Regions from separate parts of the Flavobacterium sp. Sr18 genome, predicted to be linked through region 2. Evidence: riboswitches for the same ligand, from Rfam matches in the RefSeq annotation. Region 2 holds a riboswitch; each other region holds the start of a gene.
What was found. A riboswitch is a leader RNA that binds a small molecule or an ion and turns the genes downstream of it on or off. The one in region 2 is predicted to bind S-adenosylmethionine.

Region 1 (6,816 bases), 1.7 Mb from region 2:
CAATTCCTACTTGTCTGATATCTGCATTATTCTTACATTGATCAACTGCATGAATTAAATCTTCCGGCAAATCGATTCGGAAAATTTGTGGCAATACTTGCAAATGTCTTTGTACCGCAATTGGTTTAATTCCTGGAATAATAGGAACTGTAATTCCCATTTCTCTGGCTTTGGATACAAATTCAAAGTATTTTGCATTGTCAAAAAACATTTGTGTCACCACATAATCAGCTCCTGCATCCACTTTTTCTTTCAGTCTTTTCAAATCTGAAATTAAAGAGGGAGATTCTAAATGTTTCTCCGGATATCCCGCAACACCAATACAAAAATTAGCTTTGTTATCAACATCCATCACGTCATGCAGGTACTTTCCGCAATTCAATTGGTTAATTTGTTTGACCAAATCAACTGCAAAATCATTCCCTCCTAATTTAGGAACAAAAGACTGTTCGTCCTTCATCGCATCGCCACGCAAAGCCATCACATTATCAATTCCCAGATAATGACAATCGACTAATAAATATTCGGTTTCTTCTTTGGTAAAACCACCGCAAAGCACATGAGGAACTGTATCCACATTATATTTATGCTTGATTGAAGCACAAATTCCAAGAGTTCCAGGACGCATTCTGGTCAGTTTTTTTTCCAATAATCCATTCCCTTTATCGACATAAATAAACTCTTCGCGAGAAGTGGTTACATCTATAAATGGCGGTTTGAACTCCATCAACGGATCAATATTATCGTATAATTCCTGAATGCTTTTCCCTTTTTGAGGCGGAATAATTTCGAAGGAGAACAACGTTTCTCCTTTTGCAGCTTCTATATGTTGTGTTACTTTCATTTTCTTTAGTTTGAAGTTTAAGGTTTAAGGTTTAAGGTTCTCTCGAATAACTTTAAACTTTAAACTTTAAACAAAATTTCAACTTTAAACTATTTCTAATCCGCAATATTCGGGTTCAACCATTTCGTAGCCACTTCGGTCGAAACGCTTCTTCTTTTGGCGTAATCAATAACTTGGTCTTCTTTTATTTTTCCAAGTCCAAAATACTTACTTTCTGGGTTTCCAAAATAATATCCAGAAACCGATGAAGCCGGCCACATCGCCATACTTTCCGTTAAAGTCACTCCTATTTCTTGTTCTACATTTAGTAATTTCCAAATCGTTGGCTTTTCTAAATGGTCAGGACAAGCCGGATAACCCGGTGCTGGGCGAATTCCTTTATAAACCTCTTCAATCATAGCCTCAGTAGATAAATTTTCATCAGCAGCGTATCCCCAAATTTCCTTTCGGATTTTTTCGTGAAGGTATTCGGCAAAAGCTTCTGCAAAACGATCCGCCAATGCTTTCACCATAATCGAATTATAATCGTCTAAATCTTTTTCGAATTCAGCCGCCCATTCATCCACACCAAAACCGGTCGTTACACAAAACGCACCCATATAATCCGTTTTACCACAGTCTTTCGGAGCAATAAAATCCGACAGTGCAATATTTGGAGCACCTTTGGTTTTTTGTGATTGCTGACGCAGAGTCAAGAATTTCTCTAATACAGTTCCACTTTCATCGCTCAATTCAATATCATCATCATTTACTTGATTTGCAGGAAAGATTCCGTAAATTCCTTTGGCAGTCAATTTCTTTTCTTTCAAAATAACTTCCAACATTTCCTTTGCATCCGCAAAAACTGAAGTAGCTTGTTCCCCTACAACATTGTCAGTAAGAATCGCTGGATATTTCCCGAACAATTCCCAGGTTCTAAAAAACGGTGTCCAATCAATGTACGGAACCAAAACATCCAAATCAACTTCGATAGTTTTTGTTCCAATAAAATTAGGTTTCATTGGATTGTAGTTTTCCCAATCTAATTTAAGTTTATTAACACGAGCTTGCTCAATTGTCAAGAAATTTTTGTCGCGTGAACGATTTAAAAATGTTTCTCTAAAAGCATCATATTCTGCTCTGATGTCACTTGCATAAATTTTCTTTTCACTATTCAATAAATTTCCAGCAACCGTTACGGCTCTTGAAGCATCATTTACGTGAATTACAGTCGATTTATATTGTGGAGCAATTTTCACGGCAGTGTGCGCTCGTGAAGTCGTTGCTCCACCAATCATCACCGGAATTTTTATATTTCTTTTGTCTAATTCTTTAGCCAAATAAACCATTTCGTCAAGCGAAGGTGTTATCAATCCGCTCAAACCAATAATATCAACGTTGTGCTCTATTGCGGCAGCGATGATTTTCTCGGGAGCGACCATGACACCTAAATCGATGATTTCATAATTGTTACAAGCCAAAACAACTGAAACAATATTTTTTCCAATATCGTGCACATCTCCTTTTACAGTAGCCATTAAGATACGGCCTGCAAAACTCGAAACACCATCTTTTTCGGCTTCAATAAACGGCAATAAATAAGCTACCGCTTTCTTCATTACACGAGCAGATTTCACCACTTGTGGCAAAAACATTTTTCCCGAACCAAATAAATCCCCAACAACATTCATTCCTGCCATTAAGTTGATTTCGATTACTTCGATAGGTTTTGTTGCTGCAAGTCTAGCTTCTTCAACATCTATTTCTATAAATTCATCAACGCCTTTTACTAACGAGTGCGTCAATCGTTCCTGAATAGTTCCCGAACGCCATTCCTGAACTGCTTTTTCATTACTCTTTACGTCTCCCTTTACATTTTCTGCAAAGTCCAACAAACGTTCCGTTGCATCATCGCGTCTGTTTAAAATTACATCCTCAACACGTTCTAACAAATCTTTTGGAATTTCGTCGTAGATAGAAAGCATTTCAGGATTCACGATTCCCATAGTCATACCATGCTGAATCGCATGGTACAAAAACACTGAGTGCATCGCTTCCCGAACCGTGTCATTTCCTCTAAACGAAAACGAAACATTACTCACGCCACCGCTAATGTGCGCATGAGGAAGATTTTCTCTAACCCATTTGGTTCCTCTAAAGAAATCCAACGCATTCAAGCGGTGTTCTTCCATTCCTGTTGCCACTGGAAATATGTTTAAATCGAAAATGATGTCTTGCGGAGGAAAACCAACTTTGTTTACCAAAATATCATACGAACGTTGGCAAATTTCAACTCTACGTTCGTAATTATCAGCTTGTCCAGTTTCATCAAATGCCATTATAATAGCAGCAGCTCCGTAGCGCTTAATCAATTTAGCATGATGGATGAATTGTTCTTCCCCTTCTTTTAAAGAAATAGAATTCACAACACTCTTTCCTTGCACCACTTTTAAACCCGCTTCGATGATATCCCATTTCGAGCTGTCAATCATGATTGGAACTCTGGAAATATCAGGTTCTGCAGCAATCAAATTCAGGAATTTTGTCATGGCATATTCGCCATCGAGCATTCCTTCATCCATATTAATATCGATGATTTGCGCGCCACCTTCCACTTGCTCTTTGGCAATACTGAGTGCTTCTTCGTATTTTTCTTCCTTGATTAATCGAAGGAATTTTCTAGAACCTGTTACATTTGTACGTTCACCAATATTCACAAATACGCTTTCCGGCGTAATGATTAAAGGCTCTAATCCCGATAAAACAAGGTTTCTTCTAGTTTCTGCTTGTGCCATTTTTATTTTGTTTGATCCTTCACGATTTCAGCAAACGTTCAGGTTTCGTATATCTTATTATTATTTTGGGCGTGACCCAAAAAGGGTCGGGCTATTCGTTGCAAGTCCTCGTCTCGTCCGAAAAGACGAGACTGTGGGCTTTTCACTGCTATCCCTCACGCGGGCATTCTTGGTTACATCGTCGCTGTCGAAACTCTGGGCTTGTACTCCTTAGCGATATCAGCAATTAACTTAATATGTTCTGGCGTTGTTCCGCAACAACCGCCTATGATATTGACTAAATTATCGTCTAAATATTCTTTGATGAAAGCTTGCATTTGCTCTGGTGTTTCATCATACTCTCCAAAAGCGTTTGGCAATCCTGCATTAGGATGCGCCGAAACATTGAATGAAGTATTTTGTGACAACGTTTGCAAATAGGGTTTCAGCAAATCAGCTCCCAAGGCACAATTGAAACCAACACTTAGCAATGGAATGTGAGAAACCGAAACCAAAAAAGCTTCTACAGTTTGACCGGAAAGTGTTCTTCCTGATGCATCTGTAATTGTTCCTGAAACCATGATTGGAATATCGATATTACGTTCGTCTTTGACTTCTTCGATGGCGAAAAGTGCGGCCTTTGCATTTAACGTGTCGAAAATAGTTTCTACTAAAAGTAAATCACTTCCTCCGTCAATTAAGGCTTCTACTTGTTGTTTGTAAGCAATACGCAAATCATCGAAAGTTACGGCTCTGTAACCCGGATCGTTTACATCTGGCGACATGCTTGCCGTTCTGTTTGTTGGTCCTATTGAACCCGCAACAAAACGAGGTTTGTCCGGATTTTTGGCTGTAAATTCATCAGCTACTTCACGAGCAATTCGTGCTGATTCATAGTTGAGTTCATATACCAAATCTTCGAGATGGTAATCGGCCATTCCGATAGTGGTTCCAGAAAAAGTATTGGTTTCAACGATATCTGCTCCAGCTTCAAAATAAGCTGCGTGAACAGCACGAATCGCTTGGGGTTGTGTCAGTGACAATAAATCGTTATTTCCTTTTAAGGAATGTGGAAAATCTTTGAAACGTTCGCCTCGAAAATCTTCTTCGGAAAAATTGTAACGTTGCAACATGGTTCCCATAGCTCCATCGAGTACGAGTATGTTTTTTTTAATGGCTTCTTGAATTGTTGACATCTTTTGTTTTATTCTCGCAAAACACTAAGTATTAAGCGCTTATTATTAATTACAAAAGTTCACTATTTAAGCTCTTTAGCCCCGATTACTTCACTTAATTTCTATTCTCATAGGAGTTCAGTGAACTTTGTTTGCAGTGAAAATCCTTTCTCGTCCTGAACTTGTTTCAGGATCCTGAAACAAGTTCAGGACGAGAAAGATTGCAACGGAAAGCGGGAACGGTATTGGCAAAAAAACGCCAATTGTTCGCTCCTGATACTGAAATTAATTCAGCAGGCTAAAAAAATATATGTTGTCAAGAAAAGGTTTGAGAAATACTAAGTGAGTATTCGTGTGTTATCTATCTTAGATACTGAAACTGTTCAGTACAAAGTAGAATGTAGCACCTTCTTTAAAGATAAAGGGTTGCTAAGGTTTCATTGGGTCTTTCCCTCCGCCTTTCGTGATAACTTTCAATAAATATAGGAACAGTGCAAAGTAAAGACAAAGCGCTAATACTTGCAAGTATTAGCGCTTAATTTTTTAACTAGTTTGGGCTAAGTTGTTAAACTATTGCTTTCACCACGGCTTTTGGAGCTTCTTTACGAGTTCCGTCGAATCCGTCAACACCGGAAACTGTAGTGTATTTCAATACATATCTCTTACCTGGATTGATAATTTGGTAGGCTGCCTGACACATTAATGTTGCTTCGTGGAAACCACAAAGAATCAATTTTAATTTTCCAGGATAGGTATTAACGTCACCAATGGCAAAAATTCCTGGAATATTGGTTTGGTAATCTAAAGCGTTGTTTACTTTGATGGCGTTCTTTTCGATTTCTAATCCCCAGTCGCCGATAGGACCTAACTTTGGCGTAAGACCAAAAAGCGGAATAAAATAATCGGTTTCGATGGTGCGTTGTGCGCCATTTTCTTCGACTACTACTGCCTCAAGATGCTCAGCTCCTTTTAAACCTACTACTTCTCCAGGGGTAATCATTTTTATTTTACCGGAATTTTTCAATTCCTGTACTTTTTCTACAGAATCTAAAGCACCCCTGAATTCGTTTCTACGGTGAATCAAAGTCACTTCAGAAGCTACATTCGACAAGAAAATACTCCAGTCCAAAGCTGAATCTCCTCCTCCAGCGATTACAACTTTTTTATCTCTGAATTTCTCTGGATTTTTGATAAAGTATTTAATTCCTTTATCTTCATAAAATTCGATATCTTCGATTAATGGTTTTCTTGGTTCAAAACTTCCTAATCCACCCGCAATAGCTACTACAGGTGCATGGAATTTTTTTCCTTTATTAGAAGTTACAATAAAAGTTCCGTCTTCTTGCTTTTCAATGGTTTCAGCACGTTCACCAAGGGTAAATCCCGGTTCGAATTGCTTGATTTGCTCCATTAGATTATCTACTAAATCTCCCGCTAATACTTCAGGAAATCCTGGAATATCATAAATAGGTTTTTTAGGATATAATTCAGATAATTGTCCGCCCGCTTGTGGCAAAGCATCCAAAATATGACATTTTAATTTTAACAATCCTGCTTCAAAAACTGCAAATAAACCCGTAGGTCCCGCTCCTATTATAAGTATATCTGTTTTAATCATTTTTTTATTATTTATGTAATGTAATTGTGCTTAACTATTTAATTGCAAATGAACGATTGATTTTTATTACTTTAAATGATAAATATCAGTCGGATTTTTTGTTCTTTATGCTATTCTCTTGGTTCTTTATTCTTCAACGACTCGGTGATTTCATTCATTTTTTGAACTTTTTCTTCAAAATTCCCTTTTAGGGTTTTGCGATATTCATTTAGATTTTCAACCATTTTATTAATATCGTCCGGAATGATTTCTTCAAAAAACTCCCGTAATCTTTTGGCAGTTGTTGGTGATTTTCCATTGGTTGAAATTGCGATTTTTACATTTCCTTTGGTCACAATTCCGCCCAAATAATAATCACATAATGGCGGTGTATCCGCAATATTGCAAATCAAATATCTTTTTCTGGATAAATCATAAATCCTTTTA
Region 2 (6,816 bases):
CTTTAGGTAATAATTGTTTGGTAATGGCTACCGCTCATATTGCTCACGATTGTCATATAGGAGATAACGCTATTATTGTGAACGGAGTCGCTTTGGCCGGTCATGTTACCGTTGGTAACTACGCTGTTATTGGTGGGTTGGCTGCAATTCATCAATTTATTCATATTGGCGATCACGCAATGATTTCTGGTGGATCTCTGGTTCGAAAAGATGTTCCGCCTTTCACAAAAGCAGCGAAAGAACCATTGTCGTATGTTGGAATTAATTCCGTAGGATTGAGAAGACGCGGTTTTACTACCGAAAAAATACGTGAAATTCAGGATATTTACAGAATTTTATATCAAAAAAATTACAATACCACTCAGGCTTTGGGAATAATTGAAGCAGAGATGGAAGCTACGCCAGAAAGAGATGAAATCATTGATTTTATTAGAAATTCATCAAGAGGAGTAATGAAAGGTTACTCGGGGAACTACTAAAAAATAAAGTAATTTCAGTTACCAAAAAATAAAAATAGTAATAAAAAATAAACAATAAAATGGCATCGACATCAGATATTAAAAACGGATTGTGTATCAAATACAACAACGATATTTACAAAATCATTGAATTTCTTCACGTAAAACCAGGAAAAGGTCCAGCTTTCGTTAGAACTAAATTAAGAAGTTTGACAAACGGAAAAGTTTTGGACAACACTTTTTCTGCAGGTCATAAAATCGAAGAAGTTCGAGTTGAAAATCATAAATTTCAGTTTTTATATCCAGAAGGTGATGATTTTCATTTTATGAATACAGAGACTTTCGAACAAATTACTTTGAATAAAAATATTTTAGATTCACCGGATTTATTGAAAGAAGGAGAAAATGTAATGGTGAGTATCAATACAGAGACTGATTTACCTCTTTCTGTAGATATGCCGGCATCTGTAATTCTTGAAGTTACTTATGCGGAGCCAGGAATCAAAGGAAATACAGCTACAAATGCAACAAAATCAGCAACTGTTGAAACAGGAGCAACTGTAAATGTCCCTTTATTTATTAATGAAGGAGATAAAATTAAAATTGATACTGCATCAGGTTCTTATATGGAACGTGTAAAAGAGTAGATTACAGTGTTCAGTATTCAGTTTAAAAAGTAGCTGAATACTGAATATTGAAACCGAACATTAAATTTATGAAATTCCAAAAAGTTTACACTTTAGAAGAAATTGCTACTATCATCGACTGTGAATATGTTGGTGATAAAGATTTTCCAGTGACTGGAATGAATGAAATTCACGTTGTTGAATCTGGAGATATTGTTTTTGTAGATCATCCTAAATATTATGACAAAGCATTAAATTCAGCGGCAACAATAGTTTTAATCAATAAACACGTTGCTTGTCCAGATGGAAAAGCACTGTTGATTTCTGAAGATCCTTTTAGGGATTTTAATAAATTGACAAATTATTTCAAGCCATTTCAATTTTCGAATGTTTCAATAGCTACTTCAGCTTATATCGGTGAAGGAACTGTAATTCAGCCCAATACATTTATTGGAAATCATGTTGTTATTGGAAATAATTGTTTAATTCATTCCAATGTTTCGATTTATGATTATACCGTTATTGGAAATAATGTAATCATTCATGCAGGAACTATTCTGGGTGCTGATGCATTTTATTACAAAAAACGTCCTGAAGGATATGATCAATTACTTTCTGGTGGTAGAGTGGTCATCAAAGATAATGTGGGAATAGGGGCCCTTTGTACTATTGACAAAGGAGTTACAGGTGATACCACTATTGGTGAGGGTACAAAAATTGACAATCAGGTACATGTTGGACACGACACTGTTATTGGGAAAAAATGTTTAATTGCTTCCCAAACCGGAATTGCAGGCTGTGTGATTATTGAAGACGAAGTTACTATTTGGGGACAAGTAGGAACGACCAGCGGAATAACAATAGGAGCTAAGGCAGTGATTATGGGACAAACTGGTGTCACAAAATCTGTTGAAGGTGGGAAATCCTATTTTGGTACTCCAATAGAAGAATCAAGAGAAAAATTGAAACAACTGGCTAATATCAAGAAGATACCAGAAATTCTTAATAAACTAAAGTAATATGTCTGCTAAAGAAATCGTTCAGCAATTTTACAAATCAGATGCTCTCATCGATAGCGAGGTCATAAAAGATTTTTTGCATCCTGAAGTTATCGTTGAATGGAACAGTAGCAAAGGATTAGTTCAATTGAATTATGATTCTTTGGTAAGTTTATCCAATGATTTGAGTAAGGCATATGTACGTTCTAAAGTTCGTATTAGTCATATTATTTCTGAAAATGATTTAATTTCAGTTCGGTATTCTCATTTTGTGAAAACGATTGAGAATCCAAGAGAAGAGATGTTATTGGCACATTTTATTGTTATTTGGCAAATAAAAGACAATAAATTATTTCGAGGGTATCAAATGAGTCAATTATCATAATTTAGTGTCAAAAAACTGAATGCCGAAGATTGATTAGTGCTTACTATTTTATACTTTTGCATAACCATTTTAAAAACTACATAAAAAATATATCATGAGTGTTTTAGTTAATAAAGATTCCAAAATAATTGTTCAAGGTTTTACAGGAAGCGAAGGAACTTTCCATGCTTCTCAAATGATTGAGTACGGTACTAACGTTGTTGGTGGTGTAACTCCAGGAAAAGGGGGAACAACTCATTTAGACAGACCAGTTTTCAATACTGTAAAAGACGCTGTAGAACAAGCGGGTGCTGATACAACTATCATTTTTGTACCGCCGGCTTTTGCTGCAGATGCAATTATGGAAGCTGCAGATGCTGGTATAAAAGTGATTATTGCAATTACTGAAGGAATTCCTGTTGCTGACATGATAAAAGCAAATAGTTACGTTAAAGAAAGAAACGCAAGATTAATCGGTCCGAACTGTCCTGGAATTATTACTCCGGGTGAAGCTAAAGTTGGTATTATGCCAGGTTTTGTTTTTAAGAAAGGAACCGTTGGTATTGTTTCTAAATCTGGAACATTAACGTATGAAGCTGCTGACCAAGTTGTAAAACAAGGATTAGGAATCACTACTGCAATTGGTATTGGTGGAGATCCAATCATTGGAACTACTACAAAAGAAGCGGTTGAATTATTGATGAATGACCCAGAAACAGAATGTATCGTAATGATCGGTGAAATTGGTGGACAATTAGAAGCGGATGCTGCTCATTGGATTAAAGCTGATGGTAACCGTAAACCAGTTGTGGGTTTCATCGCAGGAGTTACGGCTCCTCCAGGACGTACAATGGGACATGCTGGTGCAATCGTTGGTGGATCTGATGATACTGCTGAAGCTAAAAAACAAATCATGAGAGAATGTGGAATTCACGTAGTAGATTCTCCAGCTGAAATTGGTAAAAAAGTAAAAGAAGTTTTAGGTTAATCTAAACTCCAATTAAATATTTTTAAAAGCCTCACAATTTGTGGGGCTTTTTTATTATTAATTGAATTAAAGAAATATCTTTGCACTTTATTAAATATTTCTGTTTTTGCAGATTCAATTGTAATAAGAACAAACATAAACGAATGGTTTCTAATGGACCTCACGATTTTGTGGGGTATTTTTTTGTCGAAACCAGTTCAAATAAAAATAAAATAATATGTACAAAGAGTTAAAAAATTTCAAGGTTACCAATCAGTTTTCATTTACTACAGAAGATAGTTTAGCAGAAGTTTGCAACGCATCAGAAGGTTCTGGAGTATTTTTAGTGTATTCAGTAGGTGATGAAAAAGAACTAATTATGGTTGGTTCTACTGGAACTGTTCAAAATAATGGAACTTTGAAAATTAAAAATGGTGGTTTGAACGATAAAATCGTTGAAGGACACCAATTTGCAAAAACAGGAAGAAAATATTCTTGGCCAGCACAAATGAAAATTGAAAATATCAGCACGCTAGAAGTAGTTTGGTATGAAACATTCAATGATGAAACTAAAGTGATTCCAACATTCGTAGAAGGACAAGTTTTACAAAACTTTCTTGATGAAAATGGAAGATTACCAAAATGGAATGTAGCTTTCTAAAAGTTAACAACTGTTTTTCAGTATTTTATATTTAAGCGCTACATTTTTATGTGGCGCTTTTTTTGTTTTATTATTTTTTTGAATGAAATTCAAAATATTTCATAAATAATTAATTACTTTTGCACCCGTTATCACGAATCCTTCAATAGGATAGCAACCTGCAACAACAAGCAAGGTGCTAAAACGATAAGCCAAATCCTTTGGAAAAAATGTTGTTTACATTCCCATATTTAGCTTTGTTTTTCGTCATAATTTTTAATTTAAAATTATTTTTATGACTTTATTTTCTAAAGAAAAAGGAAATGCCTTTGCCTTGATTCCTTTATTTGTTTTTATTTTTACTTTTTTAGGAGCGGGAATTATTTTGAATGATTTTTATGCTTTCCCATCTCCAGTAGCTGTTTTAGTTGGTATAATCGCCGCTTTTTTATTATTCAAATCCTCAACTGAGGATAAAGTTGAAACGTTAATCGCAGGTTGTGGCGAAAGTAAAATCATGACCATGTGTTTAATTTACTTGCTAGCGGGAGCGTTCGCAGTGGTAAGTAAAGCAATGGGCGGAGTTGACGCTGTGGTGAATCTTGGAATAAATACTATCGACGTTGCTTACTTTCCGTTAGGTATTTTCTTGATTGCTTCTTTTTTATCAACTGCTACAGGAACTTCAGTAGGTGCAATTGTAGCGATTGGTCCAATCGCTGTCGCATTAGCTGATAAAAGTGGCGCTTCATTACCGCTTATATCTGGCGCTTTATTAGGTGGTTCTATGCTTGGTGACAATCTTTCCATGATTTCTGATACTACTATTGCAGCAACGCAATCCTTAGGATGTGATCTAAAAGACAAGTTCAAAATCAACTTGTTTATTGCTTTTCCAGCTGCAGTTTTTACTATTCTGGTTTTCTTTTATCTTGGTTTGAACTCGGATATTGTGACTGTTGCCATTGCAAAAAGTGATTTTTCTTGGATTGCAATCGTACCTTATATTTTAGTAATCGTATTGGCTGTTGTGGGTGTTAATGTATTTTCAACATTGCTTATTGGTACTTTATTAGCAGGTATTATAGGATATTTTGGTGGTTCATTTACGCTGATGGAATTTACGCAAAAGATATATGAAGGTTTTACCAGTATGACCGATATTTTCTTATTGTCAATGCTAACGGGTGGTTTAGCTGCTATGGTAGATAAAGCGGGTGGAATAACGTATTTATTAGTTCAAATTAAAAAAAGAATTAAAAGTAAAAAATCAGCTCAAGCGGGAATTGGCGCTATAGTAGGTTTTGCTAATTTAGCTATAGCGAATAATACGGTTTCTATTGTAATTACAGGGCCAATTGCTAAAGAAATTAATGATGAGTACGAATTAAATCCTAAAAAAACGGCTGCAATTCTGGATATTTTCTCGTGTATAATTCAAGGGATTTTACCTTATGGCGCTCAAGTATTGCTTATATTGAGCTACGCTAACGGGAAATTAGATTTCTTTGACTTAATTAGTAATGCATGGTATCATCTATTTCTACTAGTTTTTACATTAGTGGCTATTTACAGTTCGTTTTGGGACAAATGGACAAAGCGATTCTTTAAAATTTAAGAGTTGAATTTTGACTGTTATTGCTTTTGAATTTTTTTTAAAAAGGGAATTATTATATATTTGACGGGTGTAAGATAGCCCTGATAGCAGTGAAAATCCTTTTATGTAAGCGATAGCGGTCATAAAAGATTGAAGCGGATAGCAGGAATAGCTCCAAATAAAATTTAAACTAATTTTTGAATATGAAATTACTAGAAGGAAAAGTTGCCATAATTACTGGTGCGAGTAGAGGAATTGGAAAAGGAATTGCTGAAGTTTTTGCAAAACATGGTGCAAATGTAGCCTTTACATATAGTTCATCAGTAGAATCTGCTTTGGCTCTTGAAAATGAATTGAATGCTCTTGGAATTAAAGCCAAAGGATATCAATCGAATGCAGCCGATTTTAATGAAGCGCAAACTCTTGTAGACGCGGTTATAGCTGAATTTGGAACGGTTGATATTCTTATAAACAATGCCGGAATTACCAAAGACAATCTTTTGATGCGTATGTCTGAAGGCGATTTTGATCAAGTAATTGATGTTAACTTGAAATCGGTTTTTAATATGACTAAAGCCATCCAACGTACTTTCTTGAAACAACGTTCTGGCTCAATTATCAATATGAGTTCTGTTGTGGGAGTAAAAGGAAATGCTGGACAAACGAATTATGCTGCTTCAAAAGCGGGAGTTATTGGTTTTTCTAAATCAGTAGCATTGGAATTAGGATCACGTAATATTCGTTGTAATGTAATTGCTCCAGGATTTATAGAAACAGAAATGACGGCTAAATTAAACGAAGATGTTGTAAAAGGGTGGAGAGATGGAATTCCGTTGAAACGTGGCGGAACGACTGAAGATGTGGCTAATGCATGTCTTTTCTTTGCTTCAGATATGAGCGCGTATGTAACTGGACAGGTTATGAATGTTTGTGGGGGAATGCTTACTTAAAAATTAATTGAAAGATTGTAAAATTCAAAGATTTAAAGATTTTTGAACTATGTAATTAATTTTTAATCATTAAATCCTTCAATCTTTTAATAAAGAATAAATGACAACAAACACGCTACTATTATTACTGCTTTCTTTACTAATAGCTGGCGGATTGTCGTTTTTTCAATACATCTACAAAGCCAAAAACAAATCGAAAATCGGTTGGTTTTTGGC
Region 3 (6,816 bases), 1.7 Mb from region 2:
ATTTTTATTTAAAAGTACATTACTAGAATTGGCAATCGCAAAAACATTCAGTTTGATGTCTTTTCTTTTTTCGATGGTTGCTGCTGATTCCAATATTTGGTTAATCAACGTTCCCCCTACTAAACCATGTCCGAAAATAGCGATATTAATTTTCTTTGAAACTCCAAAAATCTCACCGTGAATCACATTTAAGGCTTTGTTCAGTTGCGATTTTTTCACCACCAAACTCACGTTTTTACCTGTAACCGTATTATTGAAAAGAATCGGGACAATTTTATTTTTTATCAACGCCGTATAAGGCTTGTGAAACGTACTCAAATCCTGTCCAATGATAGAAATTACCGAAACATCATCGGTCACCGTGATTTTATTCACATCTTTAGAATAGAAATCATTTTCGAATTCTTTCTCTAGTTCAATCATGGCTTTAGTCGCTTTATCAGCAGCTACCACTAAACCAATTCCTCGTTCTGAAGAACCTTGAGAAATAATACTCACACTAATATCATTGTCACCCATCACTCTGAAAATACGGGCATCAACGCCAGTTTTTCCTAATAATCCTCTTCCTTCCAGATTCACTAAAGACACATTTTCAAGTACCGAAAGTGTTTTAATGCCTTCTTTATTAGAATTAGAAGTAATTAATGTTCCTTTATTTTCATGGTTGAAAGTATTCAAAATACGAAGAGGAATGTTTTTTTCCAATAAAGGGATAATCGTTTTGGCATGAAGAATCGTTGCACCAAAATTGGCTATTTCATTGGCTTCGTTAAACGACAAATGATCGATTTTTTTTGCATCAAGCACTAAGTCCGGATTAGCGGTATAAATTCCGTCTACGTGTGTGTAATTCTGTAATTCGTCCGCATTTAAGTAATTCGCTATCAACGAAGCGGTATAATTACTGCCGTTTCTTCCTAAAGTGGTCGTGTCATTATTATTATTAGAACCGATGAAACCTGTAATAATATTCACGGTTGTTCCGTTATTCTTCTTAAAATAATTGATTACGTTTTTCTTCGAAATTTGTTCTAAAGGTTGCGCATCACCAAATTTTGAATCGGTTTTAATCAATTCTCTGGTATCTGCAAAGCGAGCATTTATTCCGTTTTCAATTAAGATTGCCGTCAATAATTTTGCAGAAAGTAATTCTCCTTTAGATAAAACCTGGTCTTTAATTTTGTTACTGTAATCCCCAATTAAACTTACGCCTTCAAATAATTTCTCCAGAACATTGAATTCCTCAGACAAATCCACGTTCTCATATTCATCTTGTTGGTATTTTTTAAAATCCTCAAACAGCAGTTTATAATCCTTATTAGTAGCCGCAACCTTTAAAATTTCTTCTAGTTCATCTGTGGCATTTCCTCTTGCTGAAACCACAATTGCAATTTCCTCTCCTTGATTTACTTTATCAGTAATAATAGCAACCACTTTATTTATTCCGTCACCATTCGATAAAGATTTACCTCCAAATTTTAATATTTTCATTGTGTTGTGTTTTTTGGCTTAGAATATATCCTGAAGCAAATTGTGTAATTGTTTGTATTCTATCAAAAAAGCGTCGTGTCCGTGAATGGAAATAATTTCTTGATAACTGACCTTGTTTTTATATTTTTTTAATTCCTCGTAAGTAGCTTTATTTTCATTTGCAGTAAAAAACAAGTCTGAATTGATTCCAATAATATGAATCTCAGCTTCAATTTTTGACGTTATTTCTTCGAATGAATCACTATTTCTGGTAATATCTATCGTCTTCAACAGTTGATTCATCATTTTATAAGATGAGATTTGAAAACGTTTCTGTAATTTTTCGCCATGATGCAGCAACCAACTTTCCACATTAAAAATGGCTAATTCTTCATTGGTGGTTCGCTGAAATTTTGCAGCAAAAGACTCTGGTGTTCGATAGCAAAGCATAGCATGAGTTCGTGCATCTTCAATAGGTTTCGAAGAATTTTTCAAAATTTGTTCCTGCAAAAAACAGTTTGCAATTAACCAGTCTGTCGATTTCCAATCGGTTGCAATAGGAATTAAATGTTGTGTGATTTTTGGTTCTAATGCGACCATTTCCCAAGCAATTCCTCCGCCCACAGAACCGCCAATAATGGCGTATAGTTTTTTAATTTCCAAAAGCTGAATTCCTTCAATAAAAATTCTAGCAATATCTCTGGTGTTAAAGTCCGAATAATTTTCAATGATAAAACCATCAAATCCATTTCCGGGAACATTAAAAGCAAGTATCGTATATTTTGTGGTATCTATAGTTTTATTAGCGCCAATCAAATCATTCCACCAACCATTTTCGCCCACAACATGTGAATTTCCGGTTAAAGCATGATTGACCAAAACGATTGGAGCAGTATGCAATTCAGGTCCAAAAACTTGAAAACTTAAGTTTAAGGAAGCATAAAAAGCGCCACTTTCGGTGGTGAAATTTTGTAATGTAATAGATGTTGGTTTATTTTCCAATTGCAAATCTTTTATGATTTTTGACTTGTGTTTGGAAATATTAGAAAGAAAGCTAGGAGTTATCTAGACAATTTCTTAGTGTTATCTTTCCACGATGAGCGTGGTAGAATGCAGCACCTTCTTCGATAAATCGAAGGGTTGCTAAGGCTTCATCGGGTCTAATCCCTCTGCCTTTCTTTATAACATTTCAATACGTTTGTGAACTTATGATTGCAAATTAAGCACTAATTTTTTTAACAACCAAATTTTTATACGCAATCGATTTCTTTGTATGGTTCAAATAAAAACCTGAAAACAATAAACATACAAATGTTATTTTGACGAAGCATTACAAACTAATTACAGTTCTCACCTCGTCAAAACAACAATTTTAAATACTTTTTTGAAAATCTCAAAACCGAAAATGAATTCGGATTTCTTAAATAAAAAGCGCTTCATTCTCTTGTGAATACATTAGAAAAAGTAATGAATTAGGCACTATTTTTTGTGCCAAAGCATCATTTTTGGAAATTTCAAATCTAGGATGAATCAATTCATTTTTTGGATTGTTCTCCTCTTGTTTTTTATTCCTGTTATTAATCCTCTCTAATAATTGGAATGTTTTTGGAAAATACTTAGTTGTGCTCATAATTTTTAGATGTTAGGTTTTTAATTCGTTGTTGGTTTTATTCGCATTATGTTTTTTAAAATTAAAATATATTCTTAAAATAAAAAACCCTTTTAGATGTATATCCAAAAGGGTTTTAAGTTGTTTGTAAACTTATACTTTTGGAATCAACAGACGCAAATACACATAATGGCATTTGCAGCAATCATCGTATTGACAGTTGAATTATTTGTAAACTGGAATTTTATGTTATTCATTTATATTTTTTATTTCTGTGCTATTATCTCCGTTGTATTCAAAAAAAAAGCTTCCCGTTATCTGGGAAGCTTTTGCTATATAATTTAATTTAAAATTATGCAATAAGCGACCCTCAGGAATTATCCTGCGCGACTTTAAACATATTACAAATATTAAATTTCATCTTTTACTTTTTTATATATTCAAATTTGCAAATTATTTTTTAAAAATCCAAATAATTTTCAAAAATATTTATCGAAATCCTACCACTATTAATTTTGGCAAGCAAGAGAACCTGAAAAAAGAATTATCCGCAAAAAAAAGTTAAGATTAATTTGCAATTCAAAATGGTTTCATACATTTGCACACGAATACAAGAGGAAAAATTTGAACTGATTGCAACCTCTTCATAATGAAACAAATTCATTATGGATGCTGAAAATTTTTCAGTAGAAAAAATGCTAAAGCAGGAACCCTACTTTAGTCCTTTTCAGCAATTATTTTTTCTCGCTTAATTTAAAAATAATAACTATTATGGCCTATTTATTTACGTCAGAATCTGTAAGCGAAGGACACCCAGACAAAATTGCAGATCAAATTTCAGACGCATTAATTGATAATTTTTTGGCATTTGATGCTGATTCAAAAGTAGCTTGCGAAACTTTAGTAACTACTGGCCAGGTAATTTTGGCTGGAGAAGTAAAATCAAATACTTATTTAGATGTACAACAAATCGCTCGTGACGTAATCAGAAAAATTGGTTACACAAAAAGCGAATACATGTTTGAAGCCAATTCTTGTGGAATCCTTTCTGCTATTCACGAACAATCTGCTGACATTAATCAGGGTGTTGACAGAAAAAATCCTGAAGAGCAAGGCGCTGGTGACCAAGGAATGATGTTTGGTTATGCTACTAATGAAACAGAAAATTATATGCCATTGGCACTTGATCTATCTCATAAATTATTGCAAGAATTAGCTATTTTAAGACGTGAAAATAACGAAATTACGTATTTGCGTCCTGATGCTAAATCACAAGTGACTTTAGAATACAGCGATGACAACAAGCCAACTCGTATTGATGCTATTGTAATCTCGACACAACATGATGATTTTGACGAAGAAGCGACGATGCTTGCAAAAATCAAAAAAGATCTTGTTGAAATTTTGATTCCAAGAATCATTGCAAAAAATCCAGCTCACGCTCATTTATTCAATGCTGCTATCCAATACCATATTAATCCAACTGGAAAATTCGTAATTGGTGGACCACACGGAGATACTGGATTGACAGGAAGAAAAATCATTGTGGATACTTACGGTGGAAAAGGTGCTCACGGTGGTGGTGCCTTCTCTGGTAAAGATCCAAGTAAAGTAGATAGAAGTGCTGCTTATGCAACACGTCATATCGCTAAAAACTTAGTTGCTGCGGGTGTTGCTGACGAGATTTTAGTACAAGTTTCGTATGCTATTGGTGTAGCAAAACCAATGGGTATTTTTATTGATACCTATGGAACTTCAAAAGTGAATATGACCAATGGTGAAATCGCCAAAAAAGTAGAAGCTATTTTTGATATGCGTCCTTACTTTATTGAGCAACGTTTGAAATTAAGAAATCCAATTTATAGCGAAACTGCTGCTTACGGACACATGGGTCGTACTCCAGAAACAGTTACTAAAACTTTTTCTGCTCCAGGTGGAAATGAAAAAACAGTTACTGTTGAATTGTTTACTTGGGAAAAATTAGATTTCGTTGACCAAGTTAAAACTGCATTTGGATTGTAATACAACATTTATAATATAAAAAAGGGGATTTTGCATCTGCAAAATCCCCTTTTTTTATCTCCAAACTTCCTCTTATAAATTGTACTTTACAATAAGGGTTACAAATCGAGGCAGGATAATATTTTCATTGGCATTAAAACCATTCACGCTAAAAGAGTTATTCAATCTAGACCTTGTATTTAATAAATTATTGGCCTGAATTCTGTATTCAAATTTGGCATCCTTTTTAATATAATTCAAACTAGCCGTCATGATTTTAAAATCGTTTGTCACACCGTTGGTTTCATTTTTAAATCGATTAAAGGCATAATCCCAATTAACATTCAAACCATTCAAGAAATAATAATTCAGCTTTACAGTTGGTGTTTGTGTGGTGAATTTATTAGATGCTTGTTCTGAGAAATTCACACGGTAACCCAAATCTACGTTGGGATATTTTTTGAACTGCGTTGCAAAAGCCAAATTGTACGAATGATTTACATTTTCAATTCCTTGAATGAACTCTTGAGTAGCACCGTTAGTAACTCTTCTGTTTAGTACAAAATTGCGGTTCCATCCTGCATTTGCGCCAGCAGTAACTTTGTAATACTTTTTGAAGCTTTTAGAGTAGAACAAATTTCCGTTTAAATTTTCGTTCTCAGCATCTAAATTCAAACGGTCCGAAGTTGAATAAATACTTTGAAAAGAAACTCCATTAACTACCGGATCTTTGGTAGTTGTATAACTGATGTTTGCAAAAATTGTAGTGAAATTATACAAATTATACTTTGAGTAATTCAGTCTGTGACTAGTTACGAGTGAATTTTCCAATTGTGAATTTCCGCGCGTAATGCTATTAAAATTAGTAAAAACATACCCTTCGACCAACGCATTTACATCATTAAAACCATTTTTAACGTTGAAGTTATACGTCAAATTTTCCGATTTTTTCAAATCCCAACGCGCAAACATATCCGGCAATAATCGTGTAAAATTAAGTTTGAAAGGATTACCAAATTGCTCATTGGTGGTATTGTATTGATGAACAGAGAAGCCAGGATTAAATGTAAACTTCCCTACAATAAATTTATAATGCAATCCCAAAAACGCATCATTAAAACGGTAACGCACATCGTTATTATATGCCGCTTGCTCAACAGGATTAACGGTTTGATCTTGTAAAATTTGTAAAATACTCGAATTATACGACTGAAAAGCGTTCGTATTTCCTGCCGCTACATTCAATATACTTTTGTTCGAAATTTGATAAAAGTAATCGATTTTTGCATCCAGCTTATTGGTTTTTACAAATCTAGATTGTTCGATATTCAATGTGTTTTCATTGACAAAAACCGCACTTGGATCATTTGGATTTTGTGAAGTAGCGTTTTGATACGGATTGACTGAAAGTTGCGGATTGTAAAAAGGGTCTTCATCCTCGTATTGATGTTGCATTTCTAACACCCAAGTCGATTTTGGATTTTGAGTATAAAACATATTCAAACTCTGATTGAACGATGCTGGCGCTTGCTTTTGAAAAGCAATTACGGCATTATTATTAGTTACCGTATTCCCGTTAGAAGTAGATGTGAAATTAGTTTGGCTATTATCTACATCTTGTTGGTCATTTTTTCTAAAAAAAGCATCGTAATCCAATTGAAAGTTCTCGTTGGCTTTGTATTTTGAACCAAACTTAGAAATAAAAGCATTATTGCGAGATTCTGTATTGTTTT

Region 1: it holds a riboswitch for S-adenosylmethionine, as region 2 does, so the genes downstream of both, G7A72_RS11150 (homocysteine S-methyltransferase family protein) here and G7A72_RS02120 (Na+/H+ antiporter NhaC family protein) in region 2, are expected to answer to the same signal.
Region 3: it holds a riboswitch for S-adenosylmethionine, as region 2 does, so the genes downstream of both, G7A72_RS11085 (alpha/beta fold hydrolase) here and G7A72_RS02120 (Na+/H+ antiporter NhaC family protein) in region 2, are expected to answer to the same signal.

What each region holds. Positions count from the first base shown of each region.
Region 1 covers NZ_CP049329.1:2,527,900-2,534,715, reverse strand. Annotated here, with positions in the region: gene metF (methylenetetrahydrofolate reductase [NAD(P)H]) at 1-844, opposite strand, end outside; gene metH (methionine synthase) at 940-3,618, opposite strand; gene G7A72_RS11150 (homocysteine S-methyltransferase family protein) at 3,792-4,793, opposite strand; SAM riboswitch class I at 5,127-5,245, opposite strand; gene G7A72_RS11145 (NAD(P)/FAD-dependent oxidoreductase) at 5,338-6,390, opposite strand; gene G7A72_RS11140 (bifunctional precorrin-2 dehydrogenase/sirohydrochlorin ferrochelatase) at 6,501-6,816, opposite strand, start outside.
Region 2 covers NZ_CP049329.1:456,910-463,725, reverse strand. Annotated here, with positions in the region: gene lpxA (acyl-ACP--UDP-N-acetylglucosamine O-acyltransferase) at 1-479, shown strand, start outside; gene efp (elongation factor P) at 539-1,105, shown strand; gene G7A72_RS02140 (UDP-3-O-(3-hydroxymyristoyl)glucosamine N-acyltransferase) at 1,174-2,103, shown strand; gene G7A72_RS02135 (hypothetical protein) at 2,105-2,467, shown strand; gene sucD (succinate--CoA ligase subunit alpha) at 2,562-3,434, shown strand; gene G7A72_RS02125 (hypothetical protein) at 3,652-4,074, shown strand; SAM-I-IV-variant riboswitch at 4,198-4,294, shown strand; gene G7A72_RS02120 (Na+/H+ antiporter NhaC family protein) at 4,349-5,671, shown strand; gene fabG (3-oxoacyl-[acyl-carrier-protein] reductase) at 5,854-6,600, shown strand; gene G7A72_RS02110 (hypothetical protein) at 6,701-6,816, shown strand, end outside.
Region 3 covers NZ_CP049329.1:2,510,514-2,517,329, reverse strand. Annotated here, with positions in the region: gene thrA (bifunctional aspartate kinase/homoserine dehydrogenase I) at 1-1,494, opposite strand, end outside; gene G7A72_RS11085 (alpha/beta fold hydrolase) at 1,513-2,475, opposite strand; SAM riboswitch class I at 2,554-2,661, opposite strand; gene G7A72_RS11080 (hypothetical protein) at 2,894-3,103, opposite strand; gene metK (methionine adenosyltransferase) at 3,854-5,104, shown strand; gene G7A72_RS11070 (carboxypeptidase-like regulatory domain-containing protein) at 5,177-6,816, opposite strand, start outside.